Regions from separate parts of the Planococcus donghaensis genome, predicted to be linked through region 4. Evidence: a T-box and tRNA genes for the amino acid it is inferred to sense, from the RefSeq annotation. Region 4 holds a T-box; the other regions hold tRNA genes.
What was found. The T-box of region 4 lies ahead of leuS (leucine--tRNA ligase). A T-box ahead of a tRNA ligase gene usually reads a tRNA of that ligase, here a tRNA-Leu.

Region 1: it has a tRNA-Leu gene. The T-box ahead of leuS (leucine--tRNA ligase) is inferred to sense a tRNA for this amino acid. The anticodon was not compared.
Region 2: it has a tRNA-Leu gene. The T-box ahead of leuS (leucine--tRNA ligase) is inferred to sense a tRNA for this amino acid. The anticodon was not compared.
Region 3: it has a tRNA-Leu gene. The T-box ahead of leuS (leucine--tRNA ligase) is inferred to sense a tRNA for this amino acid. The anticodon was not compared.

What each region holds. Positions count from the first base shown of each region.
Region 1 covers NZ_CP016543.2:112,519-114,702, forward strand. The annotation lists rRNA gene BCM40_RS00495 (23S ribosomal RNA) at 1-146, shown strand, start outside; rRNA gene rrf (5S ribosomal RNA) at 285-400, shown strand; tRNA gene BCM40_RS00505 (tRNA-Val) at 411-486, shown strand; tRNA gene BCM40_RS00510 (tRNA-Thr) at 494-569, shown strand; tRNA gene BCM40_RS00515 (tRNA-Lys) at 577-652, shown strand; tRNA gene BCM40_RS00520 (tRNA-Leu) at 674-758, shown strand; tRNA gene BCM40_RS00525 (tRNA-Gly) at 764-838, shown strand; tRNA gene BCM40_RS00530 (tRNA-Leu) at 866-954, shown strand; tRNA gene BCM40_RS00535 (tRNA-Arg) at 974-1,050, shown strand; tRNA gene BCM40_RS00540 (tRNA-Pro) at 1,080-1,156, shown strand; tRNA gene BCM40_RS00545 (tRNA-Ala) at 1,163-1,238, shown strand; rRNA gene BCM40_RS00550 (16S ribosomal RNA) at 1,413-2,184, shown strand, end outside.
Region 2 covers NZ_CP016543.2:524,550-526,733, forward strand. The annotation lists gene BCM40_RS02740 (SprT family protein) at 1-331, shown strand, start outside; tRNA gene BCM40_RS02745 (tRNA-Asn) at 504-578, shown strand; tRNA gene BCM40_RS02750 (tRNA-Glu) at 584-658, shown strand; tRNA gene BCM40_RS02755 (tRNA-Met) at 787-863, shown strand; tRNA gene BCM40_RS02760 (tRNA-Asp) at 867-942, shown strand; tRNA gene BCM40_RS02765 (tRNA-Gln) at 948-1,022, shown strand; tRNA gene BCM40_RS02770 (tRNA-Leu) at 1,125-1,210, shown strand; tRNA gene BCM40_RS02775 (tRNA-Arg) at 1,224-1,300, shown strand; tRNA gene BCM40_RS02780 (tRNA-Gly) at 1,321-1,394, shown strand; rRNA gene BCM40_RS02785 (16S ribosomal RNA) at 1,632-2,184, shown strand, end outside.
Region 3 covers NZ_CP016543.2:958,919-961,102, forward strand. The annotation lists tRNA gene BCM40_RS04705 (tRNA-Asp) at 3-78, shown strand; tRNA gene BCM40_RS04710 (tRNA-Phe) at 96-171, shown strand; tRNA gene BCM40_RS04715 (tRNA-Thr) at 196-271, shown strand; tRNA gene BCM40_RS04720 (tRNA-Tyr) at 279-362, shown strand; tRNA gene BCM40_RS04725 (tRNA-Trp) at 369-442, shown strand; tRNA gene BCM40_RS04730 (tRNA-His) at 463-538, shown strand; tRNA gene BCM40_RS04735 (tRNA-His) at 580-655, shown strand; tRNA gene BCM40_RS04740 (tRNA-Gln) at 667-738, shown strand; tRNA gene BCM40_RS04745 (tRNA-Gly) at 746-820, shown strand; tRNA gene BCM40_RS04750 (tRNA-Cys) at 827-900, shown strand; tRNA gene BCM40_RS04755 (tRNA-Leu) at 910-993, shown strand; tRNA gene BCM40_RS04760 (tRNA-Leu) at 1,394-1,477, shown strand; gene BCM40_RS04765 (hypothetical protein) at 1,713-2,184, opposite strand, start outside.
Region 4 covers NZ_CP016543.2:1,183,071-1,185,254, reverse strand. The annotation lists gene leuS (leucine--tRNA ligase) at 1-853, opposite strand, end outside; T-box leader at 896-1,101, opposite strand; gene BCM40_RS05955 (3-oxoacid CoA-transferase subunit B) at 1,146-1,799, opposite strand; gene BCM40_RS05950 (CoA transferase subunit A) at 1,818-2,184, opposite strand, start outside.

The sequences.
Region 1 (2,184 bases), 1.1 Mb from region 4:
TCTAAGCACGAAGCCCCCCTCAAGATGAGATTTCCCATTGCGCAAGCAAGTAAGATCCCTCAAAGACGATGAGGTAGATAGGTTCGAGGTGGAAGCGTGGCGACATGTGCAGCTGACGAATACTAATCGATCGAGGACTTAACCAAAACCATGTACACGAAGACTTGCCCGTTCCAATGTCGTTTATCCAGTTTTGAAAGAATAAGAAAAAAGTTTTTGAAAAAAAGCTTGAAAAAACCAGTGGTATACTGGTATAATAAATCTTGTCTTTCAAAACCAAATAGTCCAGTGATGATGGCAAAGAGGCCACACCCGTTCCCATCCCGAACACGGCAGTTAAGCTCTTTTGCGCCGATGGTAGTTGGGGGTTTCCCCCTGTGAGAGTAGGACGTCGCTGGGCAATACATATCGGAGGATTAGCTCAGCTGGGAGAGCATCTGCCTTACAAGCAGAGGGTCGGCGGTTCGATCCCGTCATCCTCCACCATTTTTTCGCCGGAGTAGCTCAGTTGGTAGAGCAACTGACTTGTAATCAGTAGGTCGAGGGTTCGACTCCTTTCTCCGGCACCACTTTCTCGAGCCATTAGCTCAGCTGGTAGAGCATCTGACTTTTAATCAGAGGGTCGAAGGTTCGAATCCTTCATGGCTCACCATTTTAATATTGATATTGCCACGCGGGTGTGGCGGAACTGGCAGACGCACTAGACTTAGGATCTAGCGCCTTCGGGCGTGGGGGTTCGACTCCCTTCACCCGCACCATTTTTGCGGAAGTAGTTCAGTGGTAGAACGCCACCTTGCCAAGGTGGAGGTCGCGAGTTCGAACCTCGTCTTCCGCTCCATAATGTTTTACAGAATCTCGACCCCTAGCCGGGGTGGCGGAACTGGCAGACGCACAGGACTTAAAATCCTGCGGTAGGTGACTACCGTACCGGTTCGATTCCGGTCCTCGGCACCATTTACAACAATAGCATAAAGCGCCCGTAGCTCAATTGGATAGAGTACTTGACTACGAATCAAGCGGTTAGAGGTTCGAGTCCTCTCGGGCGCGCCATATTTTTTTACAAACTCAGCATCTAAGTTCGGGAAGTAGCTCAGCTTGGTAGAGCACTTGGTTTGGGACCAAGGGGTCGCAGGTTCGAATCCTGTCTTCCCGACCAAACAATGGGGCCTTAGCTCAGCTGGGAGAGCGCCTGCCTTGCACGCAGGAGGTCAGCGGTTCGATCCCGCTAGGCTCCACCATAATTTTCTTGATATACTGAACCTTGAAAACTGAACAGCAAAACGTCAACAAACAGCAACGGCCGCGCAAAACGGCCCGCGCAAAACTTACTGATCAGCAGTATGCAGATCAAAGCGAATCGTGCGTCTTCGGACGGCGATACGCCAGCAGTATTGAGCAATCAACACTACTCTATAATGGAGAGTTTGATCCTGGCTCAGGACGAACGCTGGCGGCGTGCCTAATACATGCAAGTCGAGCGGAACCAGAGGAGCTTGCTCCTTCTGGTTTAGCGGCGGACGGGTGAGTAACACGTGGGCAACCTGCCCTGCAGATCGGGATAACTCCGGGAAACCGGTGCTAATACCGAATAGTTTGCGGCCTCTCCTGAGGCTGCACGGAAAGACGGTTTCGGCTGTCACTGCAGGATGGGCCCGCGGCGCATTAGCTAGTTGGTGGGGTAATGGCCTACCAAGGCGACGATGCGTAGCCGACCTGAGAGGGTGATCGGCCACACTGGGACTGAGACACGGCCCAGACTCCTACGGGAGGCAGCAGTAGGGAATCTTCCGCAATGGACGAAAGTCTGACGGAGCAACGCCGCGTGAGTGACGAAGGTTTTCGGATCGTAAAACTCTGTTGTGAGGGAAGAACAAGTACCAACTAACTACTGGTACCTTGACGGTACCTCACCAGAAAGCCACGGCTAACTACGTGCCAGCAGCCGCGGTAATACGTAGGTGGCAAGCGTTGTCCGGAATTATTGGGCGTAAAGCGCGCGCAGGCGGTCCTTTAAGTCTGATGTGAAAGCCCACGGCTCAACCGTGGAGGGTCATTGGAAACTGGAGGACTTGAGTGCAGAAGAGGAAAGTGGAATTCCATGTGTAGCGGTGAAATGCGTAGAGATGTGGAGGAACACCAGTGGCGAAGGCGACTTTCTGGTCTGTAACTGACGCTGAGGCGCGA
Region 2 (2,184 bases), 660 kb from region 4:
GCGTTCTCATAATATTGAGATCAATCCAAAGTCTTACGAGAAGTTTGGATATAACGAACTCGAAGGAATTATTAAACATGAACTTTGCCATTACCACCTTCATATAGAAGGAAGAGGGTATAAGCATCAGGACCAGGACTTTAAAAGGTTGTTAAAAGAAACGGGCTCACCACGTTTTTGTTCATTGTTGGAAAACAAAGCGAAGCAACGTTCTAAGAAGACTTATGTTTATCAGTGTGTGGCATGTGAAACGAATTATAAGCGCAAGATTCGTATGAATACCGAGAGATACCGATGTGGCCGCTGCTCTGGAAAACTAGTGGCGCAATAATAATTTTCGCGAAAAGGAGGCGACCTATAACGGTTTGTCTCCTTTTTCTATGAGCAGAAAACTTAAGATTTTGAGGGAAGAAAAACAAAAGTAAAATTAAAATAAAAAAGGTATTGACGATTCTCTCAGACCTCTTTATAATAGAAAAAGTCGACAAGTACTTAAACGATATTCCGAAGTAGCTCAGTGGTAGAGCACCGCACTGTTAATGCGATGGTCGTAGGTTCGAGTCCTACCTTCGGAGCCATTCATGGCCCCTTGGTCAAGCGGTTAAGACACCGCCCTTTCACGGCGGTAACACGGGTTCGAATCCCGTAGGGGTCACCATCTTTTATAAAACAATTAATCTGAAAAGTTATAGTTAGATAATAAGTGTGTTACACTAGTACATAAGTTAAACAACTGTAAGAAAAACAAATTGATGTTTTGAGAGAAAAACATTCTTATAATATTGTCGCGGGGTGGAGCAGTTCGGTAGCTCGTTGGGCTCATAACCCAAAGGTCGCAGGTTCAAATCCTGCCCCCGCAACCAAATGGTCCCGTGGTGTAGCGGTTAACATGCCTGCCTGTCACGCAGGAGATCGCCGGTTCGATCCCGGTCGGGACCGCCATTTATTGGGGTATAGCCAAGCGGTAAGGCAACGGGTTTTGATCCCGTCATGCCCTGGTTCGAATCCAGGTACCCCAGCCATTATTATTAAACCGAAACGACAATGAATTAGAAATTCTAATTTCTCATTGACATTAACGTGAAGATGCAGTATAATAGAATTTGTCTCTAAAATTAATTCAAGCGGTCGTGGCGGAATGGCAGACGCGCTAGGTTGAGGGCCTAGTGGGAGAAATCCCGTGGAAGTTCGACTCTTCTCGGCCGCACCATATAATCTCTAATGCGCCCGTAGCTCAATTGGATAGAGTACTTGACTACGAATCAAGCGGTTAGAGGTTCGAGTCCTCTCGGGCGCGCCATCTTAACCTTATATAATAACGCGGGTGTAGTTTAGTGGTAAAACCTCAGCCTTCCAAGCTGATGATGAGGGTTCGATTCCCTTCACCCGCTCCATAATTTTAAAACACTTGAACCTTGAAAACTGAACAGCAAAACGTCAACGAAAGACGTCACGAGCACCTCGGTGCGAGAACGGCTTTTGCGAAGGTTGCCTTGGGCAATCAGAGTAAAGTTGTTTTTTATCTCAGTGTTCGTGACGAAAAATTACTGATCAGCGTTATGCAGATCAAAGCGAATCGTGCGTCTTCGGACGGCGATACGCCAGCAGTATTGAGCAATCAACACTACTCTATAATGGAGAGTTTGATCCTGGCTCAGGACGAACGCTGGCGGCGTGCCTAATACATGCAAGTCGAGCGGAACCAGAGGAGCTTGCTCCTTCTGGTTTAGCGGCGGACGGGTGAGTAACACGTGGGCAACCTGCCCTGCAGATCGGGATAACTCCGGGAAACCGGTGCTAATACCGAATAGTTTGCGGCCTCTCCTGAGGCTGCACGGAAAGACGGTTTCGGCTGTCACTGCAGGATGGGCCCGCGGCGCATTAGCTAGTTGGTGGGGTAATGGCCTACCAAGGCGACGATGCGTAGCCGACCTGAGAGGGTGATCGGCCACACTGGGACTGAGACACGGCCCAGACTCCTACGGGAGGCAGCAGTAGGGAATCTTCCGCAATGGACGAAAGTCTGACGGAGCAACGCCGCGTGAGTGACGAAGGTTTTCGGATCGTAAAACTCTGTTGTGAGGGAAGAACAAGTACCAACTAACTACTGGTACCTTGACGGTACCTCACCAGAAAGCCACGGCTAACTACGTGCCAGCAGCCGCGGTAATACGTAGGTGGCAA
Region 3 (2,184 bases), 220 kb from region 4:
ATGGTCCCGTGGTGTAGCGGTTAACATGCCTGCCTGTCACGCAGGAGATCGCCGGTTCGATCCCGGTCGGGACCGCCATTTTCACTTAACAAAGTGGGTCAGTAGCTCAGTCGGTAGAGCATTAGATTGAAGCTCTAAGTGTCGGCGGTTCGATTCCGTCCTGACCCACCATTTTTTTAGAAATACAATCTCCATGCCGGAGTAGCTCAGTTGGTAGAGCAACTGACTTGTAATCAGTAGGTCGAGGGTTCGACTCCTTTCTCCGGCACCATTTTTTAGGTGGGGTAGCGAAGTGGCTAAACGCGGCGGACTGTAAATCCGCTCCTTCGGGTTCGGCAGTTCGAATCTGCCCCCCACCACCAGTTTTTAGGGGCATAGTTTAACGGTAGAACAGAGGTCTCCAAAACCTCCGATGTGGGTTCGATTCCTACTGCCCCTGCCAATTTTAAAATTTATATGATGGCGGTCGTGGCGAAGTGGTTAACGCACCGGATTGTGATTCCGGCACTCGGGGGTTCAATTCCCCTCGTCCGCCCCATGTTTTAATTTAACTAAGTGAACTTATAAAATAGTAAAGTGGCGGTCGTGGCGAAGTGGTTAACGCACCGGATTGTGATTCCGGCACTCGGGGGTTCAATTCCCCTCGTCCGCCCCATCTTTTATTAATGGGGTATAGCCAAGCGGTAAGGCAACGGGTTTTGATCCCGTCATGCCCTGGTTCGAATCCAGGTACCCCAGCTTTATTGCGGAAGTAGTTCAGTGGTAGAACGCCACCTTGCCAAGGTGGAGGTCGCGAGTTCGAACCTCGTCTTCCGCTCCATTATTTGGCGGCATAGCCAAGTGGTAAGGCATGGGTCTGCAACACCCTTATCACCGGTTCGAGTCCGGTTGCCGCCTCCATAATGATTTGCCGGCGTGGCGGAATTGGCAGACGCGCGGGACTCAAAATCCCGTTCCTTCACGGGAGTGTCGGTTCGACCCCGACCGCCGGTATCATGAAAGAACCTGCCTGTTCTTTCCAAAACCCCTTAACTGTGAATATTCGCAGTTAAGGGGTTTTTTGTTGTATCCCTATCTAATTAATAATCGTTCTCTAAAAAACTATTTATGAACCTCAATGAACAAAAGAGGAAGTAGTTCCAAAGTGAATAAGGTAGAGTAGGCGAAAGGAAGAAGGAAACAGCAATTTAGTAAAGCTCATTAATATGTATAGTTTAGCGGGGAACAGTTACAAGAGGATGATCCTTTAAACCAGACTAATAGAAATTTTGTCATTCTTGTCTATTCCGCTTTTTCCTTAAACTTTAACGTATAAAATTAGTTATACTTTTAGAAAGTATTGGCGCGAAAAGTATGATGTGCTATAATAATTCTTGTCCGCTAAACAATACTTGCCGGCGTGGCGGAATTGGCAGACGCGCGGGACTCAAAATCCCGTTCCTTCACCGGAGTGTCGGTTCGACCCCGACCGCCGGTATACCGCAAGTAAAGAGCAAAAGCCCTGACTTAATCGTCAGGGCTTTTTTCTTGTAATGGTTTATATTAATAAATGCAACTAAACTAGTAATTATATAACCAATGTGTTCTTCCTGCAGAAAGTATTATCTTTTCATCTTACTTATGTATTGTATAAAGATTACTAGTCGAAAAAATTCATAAAAAGCCGGTGTAGAAAGATACCTTCTACACCGGCTTAACGATCAAAGTCTGACTTACTCAGCGTATTTGCAACTTACACGTGTATTTTCTGGTTTAAATATTCCATCTAGATTTGTTTTAAACAACCAAACATGTAAATCGTAATGCTGACCTGCCGAACCATCATGGTTATCCATTGGTCCTTGGAATTTTTGGTCGAATAGAACCGGTGTTTTATCAGTTAATTCTGCAGGTACGTACCATTCAGCTGCTACCAATTTATAGTGACCATTTTTTAGTGGTTCATAAACCAAAATTTCTGGTTTTTTAATGCGCAGCTTGTCATCATCCATACGGCTAGGTTTGACTAAGTGAATTCCCATATTAGGTACACATGCTCCGGGAACTAAGCCGACAAATCCTTCATCAAGTGCAACTTCGATGTTCCGATACTTTTTAACTGCTTTTTTGCTTATTGCCAACTGTTTTTCAATGCTGTACTTGTGATGTCCTTTGTCGTGGTCATGTGGATGCGCACTCACACTA
Region 4 (2,184 bases):
CATCGTCAATGTATTGTTCAACAGCTTGTTGTTGTTCTGCAGTTGTAATTGCAGCTACTAATTTATGTTCTGGCGCAAGCACCGCATAAGTTGCGCCGAAAATTGTATCTGGACGTGTTGTAAACGCGCGGAAAGAATGTTCTGTATCTGCTACTTGGAATTCCAATTCAGCGCCTTCTGATTTGCCGATCCAGTTGCGCTGCATGTCTTTCAAACTTTCTGGCCAATCCAACTCATCTAAATCTTCAAGCAAACGGTCTGCATAATTTGTGATGCGCAATACCCATTGGCGCATTGGACGACGCTCAACCGGATGCCCACCGCGTTCTGATTTGCCATCGATGACTTCTTCGTTTGCAAGAACTGTTCCAAGTGCCGGACACCAGTTAACCGCTACTTCGTCAACATAAGCCAGCCCTTTTTTATACAATTGGATAAAAATCCATTGTGTCCATTTGTAATAAGACGGATCTGTTGTGCTAATTTCACGGTCCCAGTCATATGAAAATCCAAGCTCTTGAATTTGACGCTTGAACGTTTCGATGTTTTTAGCTGTAAATTCAGCTGGATCATTTCCAGTATCCAGTGCATATTGCTCTGCTGGAAGACCAAAAGCATCCCAGCCCATTGGATGCAAAACATTATATCCTTGCATGCGTTTAACACGGCTTAAAATATCTGTCGCCGTGTAGCCTTCTGGGTGACCCACGTGAAGTCCAGCGCCTGATGGATATGGGAACATATCAAGTGCGTAAAATTTTGGTTTAGACGAATCGTCTACCATTTTAAACGTTTTGTTGTCTTGCCAATATTTTTGCCATTTTTTCTCAACTAGTTTGTGCTTGAATGTCATTTCCAATTCCTCCTCAAAATAAAAAATCCCGCCCCTTAAAAAATAAGGGACGGGATTTTCCCGCGGTACCACCCAAATTAGCGACTGCTCGCTCAACTTGACTCCTTAACGCGGAAAACGGTGTATCTTACTTAGTTTCACATACACTGACTCCAAGGTGAGTTCGTTTGGGCATTTTACCGACTTGCACCAACCGCCGGCTCTCTGTGGAAAATACGCAAACTACTAGTCCTCTTCGCTGTCATTACCTATTGTCTTTATTTTAGACGAGTCGCCGTTTTTTGGCAATAGCTTAAGAGACTTTAACGTTTTCTGTGTTTAATGGCGCATCTGTTGAATCGATAATATCTTGAACCGTAAAGCCATCAAAGACTTCTGTTAAGACCAATCCAGCATCTGTCACTTCAATCACAGCACGTTCTGTAATGATTTTGTTAACGACACCTTTGCCTGTTAGCGGCAAATCACATTGTTTTTTTATTTTGGCAGAACCGTCTTTTGATACATGATCCATAATAACGATTACTTTTTTCGCACCGTGCACCAAATCCATTGCGCCGCCCATGCCTTTAATCATTTTTCCTGGAATCATCCAGTTCGCTAAGTCCCCATTTTCAGCTACTTCCATCCCACCAAGGATCGCGACATCAATATGTCCCCCGCGGATCATCGCGAATGATTCAGCACTTGTGAAAAAAGCCGAGCCAGGAATCGTTGTAACCGTTTCTTTGCCTGCATTGATTAAGTCCGGGTCTACATTTTCTTCTGTTGGATACGGTCCTATTCCTAAAAGTCCGTTTTCTGATTGAAGAACAACACTTTTATTGTCGGAAATAAAATTCGCCACTAAAGTTGGCATACCGATTCCTAAGTTAACGTAATCGCCGTCGTTGATTTCTTTTTCAGCTCGTTTTGCAATGCGCTCTCTGACTAATTGTTTATCCAAGATTTTCTCCACCCTTTCTTAAACCGTGCGTGTTGTAAGACGTTCGATCCGTTTTTCTTGGTGTGCTTGAAGCAAGCCTTGTACATAAATGCTTGGTGTTTGAACGTGATTCGGATTAATGTCCCCGATTTCCACGATTTCTTCTACTTCTGCAATGGTAATTTTCCCAGCCGCTGCAGCAAGCGGGTTAAAGTTTTGTGCGGTTTTGTTGTAAACAAGGTTGCCCATTTTATCCGCTTTATGCGCTCTCACTAATGCAAAGTCAGCTCGTAATGCGTGTTCAAGCACATATTCTTTGCCATCAAATTCACGAATTTCTTTACCTTCTGCAACAGTTGTGCCTACGCCAGCTGGTGTAAAGAAAGCTGGAATTCCAGCTCCGCCT